2 linked regions of the Luteitalea sp. TBR-22 genome follow. Each later gene encodes a partner of the first gene's protein in a complex. Links are inferred from orthologs where the notes say so. Each region holds a gene or a part of one and is shown on either strand. Other genes may lie near its edges.

Region 1 (5,458 bases):
CGGTGGCCGCGTCGTGCTGCGCCGCCAGGAAGATGCGCTTGTCCTTGCCCAGGGCGTGCTCGAGCGCCCGGATCGACGACGGCCGCCCGATCACGAACGGCATCATCATGTGCGGGAACACGACGACATCGCGCAGCGGGACGATCGGGAGGGTTTCGAAGACTTCCATGAATCAGTTGTCGGGAATGCGCGGTGACTTGTCAAGGCGGCGGAGACGACTTCCTCCGCCATACGGGCAGGTCGCCGGGCCGTCGGGCGCTCCCCGCGGGAAGCGGCACCGGGCCGTGCCTGCCTGGACGGGCGTACGCCAGGCGCGCGGCCGGGCGTCCTGCCGGATTCCCGGCAGGCGGGCCCGCCGACGCCCCACCGGGAGCGTCGCGGGCGGACCGGACGGTTACCCGGCCTTCTCCATCACCGTGATCGGCTTCTCCTTCGACTCGACGACGTCCCGGGTGATGACGCACTCGCGGATCTTCTTCTGACCCGGCACGGTGTACATCACGTCGAGCATCAGCTCCTCGATGATCATCCGCAGCCCGCGCGCGCCGATCTTGCGCGTCAGCGCCAGCTCGGCGATCGCCTCGAGCGCGTCGTCGGTGAAGCGCAGCTTCACGTTCTCGTACTCGAGCAGCTTGACGTACTGCTTGGTGATCGCGTTGCGCGGCGTGGTCAGGATCTGCACCAGCGCCGGGCGATCGAGCTCGTGCAGCGTCGCCACCACCGGCAGGCGCCCGACGAACTCCGGGATCAGGCCGTAGCGGATCAGGTCCTGCGGCTCGATCTTCTCGAGCGTCGTGCCCACGTCCTTGGCGTCGAACTGCGACTTCTCGGCGCGGAACCCGAGCGTCTTCTTGCCGACGCGCCGCTCGATGACCTTCTCGAGGCCGACGAACGCGCCGCCGCAGATGAACAGGATGTTGGTCGTGTCGACCTGGAAGAACTCCTGGTGCGGGTGCTTGCGGCCGCCCTGGGGCGGCACGTTGGCCACCGTGCCCTCGAGGATCTTCAGCAGCGCCTGCTGCACGCCCTCGCCGCTCACGTCGCGCGTGATCGACGGGTTCTCGTCCTTGCGGCAGATCTTGTCGACCTCGTCGATGTAGATGATCCCCTGCTGCGCCTTCTCGATGTCGCCACCGGCGGCCTGCAGCAGCTTGAGGATGATGTTCTCGACGTCCTCGCCGACGTAGCCGGCCTCGGTCAGCGTCGTCGCATCGACGATCGTGAACGGCACCGAGAGCAGCCGCGCCAGCGTCTGCGCCAGCAGCGTCTTGCCCGTGCCGGTCGGCCCGATCAGCAGGATGTTCGACTTCTGGAGCTCGACCTCGTTGCGGCTCTTGGACTGCTTGCCGATCTCGATCCGCTTGTAGTGGTTGTAGACCGCGACCGCCAGCCGCTTCTTGGTCTGCTCCTGGCCGATCACGTACTCGTCCAGGAACTTCTTGATCTCCTGCGGCGTGGGCAGCGACGAGCGCGTGCCCTTGGCCTCGAACCGGTTGTCGTCCGCGATGATGTCGTTGCAGACCTCGACGCACTCGTCGCAGATGAAGACGGTGGGGCCGGCAATCAGCTTGCGGACGTCGTTCTGGTCCTTGTTGCAGAACGAGCACCGCAGCACTTCGTTCTCGCCGTTCTTCTTCACCATGGGATCGGACCCGTCTGCGTCACCGGCACCGGGGACACCGCGCGCACGCGGCAGTCACCGCGCCGTCAGCTGCGCTTGCGGAGGACATCGTCGATGATACCGTACTCGCGCGCCTGCTCGGCCGACATGATGTAGTCGCGCTCGGTATCGGCCTGCAGCCGTTCGATCGGCTGGCCGGAGTGCTCGGCCAGGATCTCGTTCAGCCGGTGACGCATCCGCAGGATTTCCTTGGCGTGGATGTCGATGTCGGTGGCCTGCCCGCCGACCCCACCCTGCACCCACGGCTGGTGGATCAGGATGCGCGAGTTGGGCAGCGCGTATCGCTTGCCCTTGGTCCCGCCGGCGAGCAGCACCGCCCCGAACGAGGCGCACTGCCCGAGGCAGTACGTCGACACGTCGGGCCGGATGTACTGCATCGTGTCGTAGATCGCCAGCCCCGCGGTGATCGACCCGCCAGGGCTGTTGATGTACAGCAGGATGTCCCGCTCCGGATCCTCGGCCTCCAGGAACAGCATCTGCGCAATCACCAGGCTCGCGACCGTGTCGTCGATCGGCGTGCCGATGAAGATGATGCTGTCCTTGAGCAGGCGAGAGAAGATGTCGTACGCGCGCTCCCCGCGGTTGGTCTGCTCGACCACCATCGGGACCAGCTGCAGGCGCGGATCAATCATGGGATGCATCGGCCTCATCGCCCCCCGGACCCGGCCGGGGGCAGTTGCACCTGCCCGGCACTACCGGGCAGTCACGTCGTCGTTGCACAGGGGAGAAGGACGCGAGGCGGACGCTCACGCCCCCGCGATCGTAGCACGCGACAGCGCGTGCGCCACCGCCTTCTCCCGCAGCAGGCCCACCCGGATCTGCACCAGCTGATCCTGCTGCGCCAACTGCGCCTTCACCTCGGCCAGCGAGCGACCCGCGCGGGTCGCATATCCGGAGATATCGGCATCGAGCTCCTCTTCCGATACCTCCAACCCCTCGCGCTCGGCCAGCTTGTCGAGCACGAGCACGCTCTTCACCGTCGCCACGGCCGGTTCCTGCTGCTGGGCCCGGAATTCCTCCCAGTTGATCGCCGCCTGCCGCGGGTCCACGCCCTGATCCATCAGCCGGCGCGCGAACTCCTCCACCCGGCGGTCGACCTCGCGGGCCACCATGCCCTCGGGGACCTCCCCGGTCATCCGCGCCGCCAGCTGCTCGAGCAACTGCTGGCGCATGCGCCGGGTCCGCTCCCGATCAGCATCCTGCTCCAGATCCTGCCGGATGCGCCCCCGCAGATCGGCCAGGGTCTGGAACTCGCCCAGGTCCTTGGCGAACTCGTCATCGAGGGTCGGCAGCACCCGGCGCCGCAGCCCGGTGACCTCCACGTCGTACTCGACGCGCGCCCCGGCCATCTCCTCGACCTCGTACTCAGACGGGAAGGTGACCTCGAAAGTCTTCTTCTGGCCAGCCGTCACTCCCACCAGCGCCTCGTCGAACCCCGGCGGGTTGGCCGCCGCACCGATCTCGGCCGACACGTTCTCGTGGCGTTCCGGCTCTTCCGGCGTGATCTCGGCGCCCTGCGGCCCCGTCAGGCGGCGACGCGCCAGGTGCATCACCACCGTGTCGCCCGGCTCGGCCGCGCGATCCTCCACCGGCTCCATCCGGGCCAGGCGGTCGCGCAGGCGCGACAAGGCCTGATCGACGTCGTCTTCGGTCACCGGCATCTCGGGACGGGTCACCGTGAGCGTGGTCAGGTCGCCCGGATCCACGAACGGGGCGGTCTCGATGGCAGCGGTGAAGGTCAGGGGCTTGCCTTCCTCGAGCTGCAGGTCGCGCACCTTCGGCGTGTCGACCGGATTGACGCCCTTGTCACGCAGCGCGTCGCCCACCACGCGCGGCACGAGGTCGTGCGCGACGTCGTGGAGGATCTCGTCCTTGAACTTGCGCCGCACCACCTGGATGGGCGCCTTCCCTGGGCGGAACCCGGGCAGCCGGGCGGCCCGGGCGTAGCGCTGGGTGATGCGGGAGATCTCGCTCTCGACCACGTCCTGCGGGACTTCCACGGTCAAGGTCTTCTTGGTTTCGCTGACGTCGGTGAGTTCGACCTTCATCTGGGGCTCGGGAATCGGGAGTCGGGAATCGGGAAACGGGAGTCGGACAGCGTCGGGTGCCGGGTTCCGGGGGCCGGGCACCGAAAAAATCGGGTCGCCGGGCGTCGCGCAGGCCTTGCCAGGCGCAGCGCACCAGCGTACGGGCTGCCAGACGACGTCTGGTGCGAAAGGCGGGACTCGAACCCGCACAGCCTTCCGGCCACCGGATCCTAAGTCCGGCGCGTCTGCCAGTTCCGCCACTTTCGCGCGGCGCCCGCCGAACACGCCACGCTACCACCCCCGTCTGGCCTCGTCAATCAGACGGGACCTGCAGTCATTCCGATCCGCGTGGCCATCCGCACGACCGCGCTCCGCTCCGAGCACCTGGCTGAGCCGGCCCGGCCAACTCGCTGCACACGGGCCACTTGGCTCGGCTTGACGGGTCCGGGCGGCGGGTGGCGCGCGTCGTGGATCCCACGACGGCGGAGGTCGAAAATGACAGGCATCCTGCAACCGCTCGCCGTGCTCACCCTGGCCGCCGTCATTCACGCGCAGCCGCCGACTCCAGCCACGCAGCCCGTCCGGCCGCCGGACCGTCCGCCCGCCGGCGAACCCCAGCCGCTCCCCACGCCCGAGCCCGATCTCGGGGGCGCGCGCGAACGGGGGATGCGCGACCGTCCCCGATCGACGCCCGAAGCCGGGGACCCCGAACTGGGGAGGCTCACCCTGACGGGATGCCTCGAGCGCGCCGGCTCGCGGGCCTGGCGGCTGAGGCCCATCGAGGGTGACGAGGCCACCGTCACCGAGGAGGTGCGGCTCGGCGGCGACGTGGAAAGCCTGAGGGCACACGTCGGCCAGCGAGTCGAGCTCCGCGGCACGTATGAGCAGGCCACGCCGGCCAGTCGGCCCGCGACCTTTGCCGTCGACCGCCTGACGGTCGTCGGCGGCGCCTGTCGCTCGCCCCGCTAATGCGCGCGGGTGCCGCGCCGGGGCGCGCCTCCGGCCGAGGTGGTACGATGGCGCCGGTCTGCGCGCTGACATGAGCACCTGGGATGAAGAGTTCCGCCAACTCCAGGCCGAGTTCCTGCGAGGGGGACCGGACAGGCTCGTCGACATCGACGAGACCCTCGACCGGCTCGATCGGGGCACCGCTGCCACCCTGGCCGACCTCAAGCGCCACTTCCACAAGCTCGCCGGTGCCGGTGCCACCTACCAGCGTCCCCAGATCAGCACCCTGGCGCGCGAGGCCGAGCGTCGCTGCGACGAACTGCTGAAGGGGCACGGCCAACCCTCCACCGACGATGTGGCGCGGTGGCGCGACATCCGCCTTCGCCTGGCGTCGCTGTTCGACGAGGGCATCGCCACCACCGTCCTCGCCGAGCCGACGCCCGCTGCGGCCACCGCCTCCACTCCCGTGCCCGAGGGCCCACGCGGCGAGCTCGACGTGCTGCTCGTCGACGAGAACCAGGAGACCCGGCGCCTCCTCGCCTCGGTCCTCCAGCACGAGGGCATCCCGGTGCGCGAGGCCGGCACCTGCCACGACGCCCGGGCGTTGATCGACGCGCGCGTGCCGGACGGCCTGATGGTCGACGTGCGGCTGCCCGACGGCTCGGGCTACAGCGTCGTCGAGTACGCCCGCCAGAAGCCGGATGGCGAGCAGACCGCCATCCTGATGCTCAGCGCCGTCGGCGACTTCCTCGACCTTGCCGAGGCCATCCACGCCGGCGCCGACGCCTGCTACACCAAGCCG
Region 2 (4,077 bases), 720 kb from region 1 along the record:
TCGTCGCAGATGGTGTCGCCGGTCATGACCGACTTCAGGCCCACCGCGGCGGCGATGTCGCCCGCGTAGACTTCCTTGATTTCCTCACGCTTGTTGGCGTGCATCTTCAGCAGGCGGCCGATGCGCTCGGTCTTGCCCTTGGTGCTGTTGAGCACCGAGGAGCCCGAGGTCATCACGCCCGAGTACACGCGGATGAACGTGAGCTGGCCGACGAACGGGTCGGTCATGATCTTGAACGCCAGGGCCGAGAACGGCGCCTTGTCGTCGGCCGGGCGCTCGAGCACCGACTCGGCGTTGTCGACCGCGATGCCCTTGATCGACGGGATGTCGACCGGCGAGGGCAGGAAGTCCACGACGGCGTCGAGCAGCGGCTGCACGCCCTTGTTCTTGAAGGCCGAGCCGCACAGGACCGGCACGAAGGGCGCCTCGGACCGCTGGTGCACCGACTCGTTGACGCGCTTGCGCAGCGCCGCCCGAATCTCGGCCTCGGTGAGCTCCTCGCCGCCCAGGTACTTCTCGAGCAGCGTGTCGTCGGACTCGCTGGCCTTCTCGAGCAGCTGCTCGCGGTACATCGCGGCCTGCTCCTGGAGGTCGGCCGGGATGTCCTCGAGCACGTAGTCGGCGCCCATCGTCTCGTCCTTGTAGACGACGGCCTTCATCCGGATCACGTCGACGATGCCGCGGAAGCGGTCCTCGGACCCGATCGGGAAGGCGAGCACGCAGGGGTTGCCCTGCAGGCGCGACTTGATCTGCTCCACCGTGCGCTCGAAGTTGGCGCCGATGCGGTCCATCTTGTTGATGAAGCAGATGCGCGGCACGTGGTACTTGTCGGCCTGCCGCCACACCGTCTCGGTCTGCGACTCGACGCCGGCCACCGAGTCGAACACCGCGACGGCGCCGTCGAGCACGCGCAGCGAACGCTCGACCTCGGCCGTGAAGTCGACGTGGCCGGGCGTGTCGATGATGTTGATGCGGTGCTCACGCCAGAAGCAGGTCGTGGCCGCCGACGTGATCGTGATGCCCCGCTCCTGCTCCTGCTCCATCCAGTCCATCGTCGCGGTGCCTTCGTGCACCTCGCCGATCTTGTAGGTGATGCCGGTGTAGAAGAGGATGCGCTCGGTCGTGGTCGTCTTGCCGGCATCGATGTGGGCCATGATGCCGATGTTGCGCGTACGACTGAGAGGTACCTGGCGAGCCATTGTTCGAATACTCGAAAATTAGAAGTGCAATTCTGAAATCTTGAAATTCTGACATTTCAGAATTTCACCACCTGCTACCAGCGGTAGTGGGCGAACGCCTTGTTCGCCTCGGCCATGCGATGCGTGTCCTCACGCTTCTTCACGGCCCCGCCGCGCATGTTGCTGGCATCGAGCAACTCGTTGGCCAGCTTCTCTTCCATCGTCTTGCCGTCGCCACGCGAGCGGGCATACCCGACGAGCCAGCGGATGGCCAGCGAGAGGCGACGGTTGACGTTCACCTCGATCGGCACCTGGTAGTTGGAGCCGCCGACGCGCCGCGACTTCACCTCGAGGCTCGGCTTCGTGTTGTCGATGGCCTTCTTGAAGACCTTGAGGGGCTCCTCGCCGGTCTTCTCCTGGATCATCTCGAAGCTCTTGTAGAGAATCCGCTCCGCGGTGCTCCGCTTGCCGTCACTCATCACCGAGCCGATGAACTTGGTGACCAGCGTGCTGTTGTAGAGCGGGTCGGGCGTGACCTCGCGCTTGGCAATCTCTCGTCTGCGTGGCATCTGACTTCAGCTCCTGCTACGACTTGGGCCGCTTGGCGCCGTACTTGGACCGGCCCTGCCGGCGGTTCGCGACGCCCGTGGCGTCCAGCGTGCCCCGCACGACGTGATAGCGGACACCCGGGAGGTCCTTCACGCGGCCACCGCGAATGAGCACCAGCGAGTGCTCCTGCAGGTTGTGGCCGACGCCCGGGATGTAGGTCGTCACCTCGATCTTGTTCGTCAGCCGCACGCGCGCCACCTTGCGGAGCGCCGAGTTCGGCTTCTTGGGCGTCTGGGTGAACACGCGGACACAGACGCCCCGCTTCTGCGGGCTCTCCTGCAGCGCAGGGCTCTTCGTCTTGTCGATGACCGCCTCGCGGCCCTTGCGAACAAGCTGACTGATGGTCGGCACAGTGACTCCACCTGCACGCGCGCGTCGCTCGAGACGACAGACACGCTTCCGGGCACGCCTCGTCAGGCGTGCCCGTTCGGACTTGCCTCCGTGCCACCGCGACAGCGGCGACACGGCGTCCCGGGCCTGAAAGCCGGCGGACTGCCGGCCTGGCACCCGGGACTGGGTACCCTACGAATTCGAAGTTGTCGCTCGCGGACCACCCGTGGGCGTTCCGCTTGGATGTGCCCGCCAATCCCCACCGCCGGTTCGTGCTCGGCGCCCGGGATCCGGGCCTCACTTCGCGTGACTCGGAGTCAGATAGGGTGTCCTGACCCCGACAAAACCTTGCGAGGCTATCACGACACGGGGAGGGAGTGCAACCCCCGGGCCAGTTCCTCGGCATTACCGCCGGCCGGAGCCCCGAAGGGCGTCTCGGTACGCACGGCGAACGGCCAGTGTAGCACAAGAGACTGCGCCGGCGTCGCTGGTCGGTCGGCCTGCGGCCGTCGGAGCGCACGGCTTCGCGGCTCAGGCCTCAGAGATCACGGCCGACTGCCGACTGCCGACTGCCCACTGCCGACGATGTACGGCTTACGGCTGCTCGGGAGCATCCCCCGATCCAAGGCCGAGGGGCGAATGACGAAGACCGTCAGGATTTCCGCGCGATGACCCGCATGTTCGACGTCCGGCCCGTGACCCAGCGCTGCACCGTGTCCAGTAGCCCATAGACGATCAGCGCCGGCACCGAACGCTCGGAGAGCAGCCCCGACGCCCAGCGCCATCGCGGCCGGTCACGCACCACGTTCTGCAGTGTGTGGGCCCAGATGAACGGGCTCAGCAGGTACTCGGCCCGCTCCACCGCGAGTCCCTGTTGTTCGAGCAGGCCCGCCAGCGACTCGCGGGTGTACAACGACCAGTGCCTCGGGCAGTGCCACCCGCCCCATCGGTCCCGGGCCACCCAGTCGCGGTCCCACGACCCCACCGACGGGGTCTCGATCAACAGGCGTCCACCAGGAGCGAGCAGGGCCGCCGCCCGCGCCACGCAGGCCCTGGGATCGGCCAGGTGCTCGATCACCTGGTTCATGATGATGAGGTCCACCGACCCTGCCGGCCAGGCGAGTGCCTCGAACTGCGCGCAGACCATCTCGAGGCCCGTGCGCCGGAGCGCCGCGCACGCCTCCTCCGAGATGTCCACCCCGACGACCCGCCAGCTCGGGTCGCCGTCGGCCTTGATCGCCTGCAGCAACTGCCCCTCGCCGCAGCCGACCTCCATCACCGTCGCCCCCGGCGCCAGCCACCGCCGCAGCATCCGCACCCGGCTGCCCTGCACCAGCCCGCGCAGCCGCGTCGTGACCGGCCCGAGGAAGGCCGCATACCGGTAGTACGACGGCGGGTAGATGATCCCCAGCGTCTCTGGCGCCGGCCGGTTGCGCAGGTACGTCAGCCCGCACGCGCGGCACTGCACGAACACGAACTCGTTGTCGCAGGTGGCGAACTCGTGGTCGCGCGACCGGCCGACCTCGTCGGCCTCGCGACTGCCGCAGGTGCTGCAGGCGGCCTCGATCGTCGGAATCAGCATCAGGCCGCCGCCCGCCGCTGCCGGGCGCGCGCATCGGCGAGCACCCCGCGAATGGTCCCGAGGATCGACCGCGACGTCATGCCGGGCTGCAGGTAACCCGTCTCGGTCAGGTGCTCGCGGACGCGCGGGAGGTGGCAGGCCGGCACTTGCGGGAACAAGTGGTGCTCGACGTGCAGGTTCATGTTCAACGTGTAGAAGAACAGCCGGTCGACCGGGTTGGGCAGGTGCGACCGCACCGAGCACTCGCCCTCGTGGCGGAACACGTGCACGTGCTCGCAGAATGCGCGAATGCGGCTGAAGAAGAGGCCGAAGGTCGCCGCCGTCGCCGGGTAGGCCAGCACCAGCCAGGGTCGCCGCCCGCCCGCCGTGGCCAGCAGC

Evidence for each region.
Region 2: the proteins of tig (region 1) and rpsG are in contact, whole or in part, in a crystal structure (PDB 3GTY), measured with the Thermotoga maritima proteins. The link is inferred for Luteitalea sp. TBR-22 from one-to-one orthologs. Residues at the interface, in WP_004081061.1 of Thermotoga maritima: Glu122, Val124, Val129, Leu130, Tyr133, Glu188, Gly259, Ile262, Tyr263, Glu266, Ser270, Glu273, Gln274, Glu277, Arg308, Gln311, Ile312, Ser315, Tyr316, Glu325, Arg329, Arg336, Leu363, Phe366, Trp367, Arg373, Leu377, Arg381, Leu384, Glu387; in WP_004081843.1 of Thermotoga maritima: Lys34, Lys52, Lys55, Glu59, Arg62, Gln63, Glu66, Asn67, Lys69, Val71, Arg95, Ala109, Lys110, Lys111, Gly112, Arg113, Pro114, Glu117, Glu121, Ile124, Ala125, Tyr127, Asn128, Asn129, Thr130, Gly131, Lys135, Asp139, Arg142, Met143.

The regions. Positions count from the first base shown.
Region 1 is NZ_AP024452.1:5,254,276-5,259,733, reverse strand. The notes cover bases 1,579-4,390. They hold tig (trigger factor), read right to left. Parts: upstream 3,730-4,390; coding sequence 2,428-3,729; downstream 1,579-2,427. Other genes in these bases: TBR22_RS21800 (hypothetical protein), read left to right, coding at 4,204-4,390; clpP (ATP-dependent Clp endopeptidase proteolytic subunit ClpP), read right to left, coding at 1,708-2,313; clpX (ATP-dependent Clp protease ATP-binding subunit ClpX), read right to left, coding at 1,579-1,642. In the rest of the region: lon (endopeptidase La), read right to left, coding at 1-169; more of clpX, read right to left, coding at 395-1,578; more of TBR22_RS21800, read left to right, coding at 4,391-4,677; TBR22_RS21795 (diguanylate cyclase domain-containing protein), read left to right, coding at 4,748-5,458. UniProt on the Bacillus subtilis protein: Involved in protein export. Acts as a chaperone by maintaining the newly synthesized protein in an open conformation. Functions as a peptidyl-prolyl cis-trans isomerase.
Region 2 is NZ_AP024452.1:4,536,491-4,540,567, forward strand. What follows is about bases 11-2,723. They hold rpsG (30S ribosomal protein S7), read right to left. Parts: upstream 1,748-2,723; coding sequence 1,274-1,747; downstream 11-1,273. Other genes in these bases: fusA (elongation factor G), read right to left, coding at 11-1,199; rpsL (30S ribosomal protein S12), read right to left, coding at 1,764-2,138. Also shown: more of fusA, read right to left, coding at 1-10; TBR22_RS19085 (bifunctional 2-polyprenyl-6-hydroxyphenol methylase/3-demethylubiquinol 3-O-methyltransferase UbiG), read right to left, coding at 2,770-3,699; TBR22_RS19090 (fatty acid desaturase), read right to left, coding at 3,699-4,077.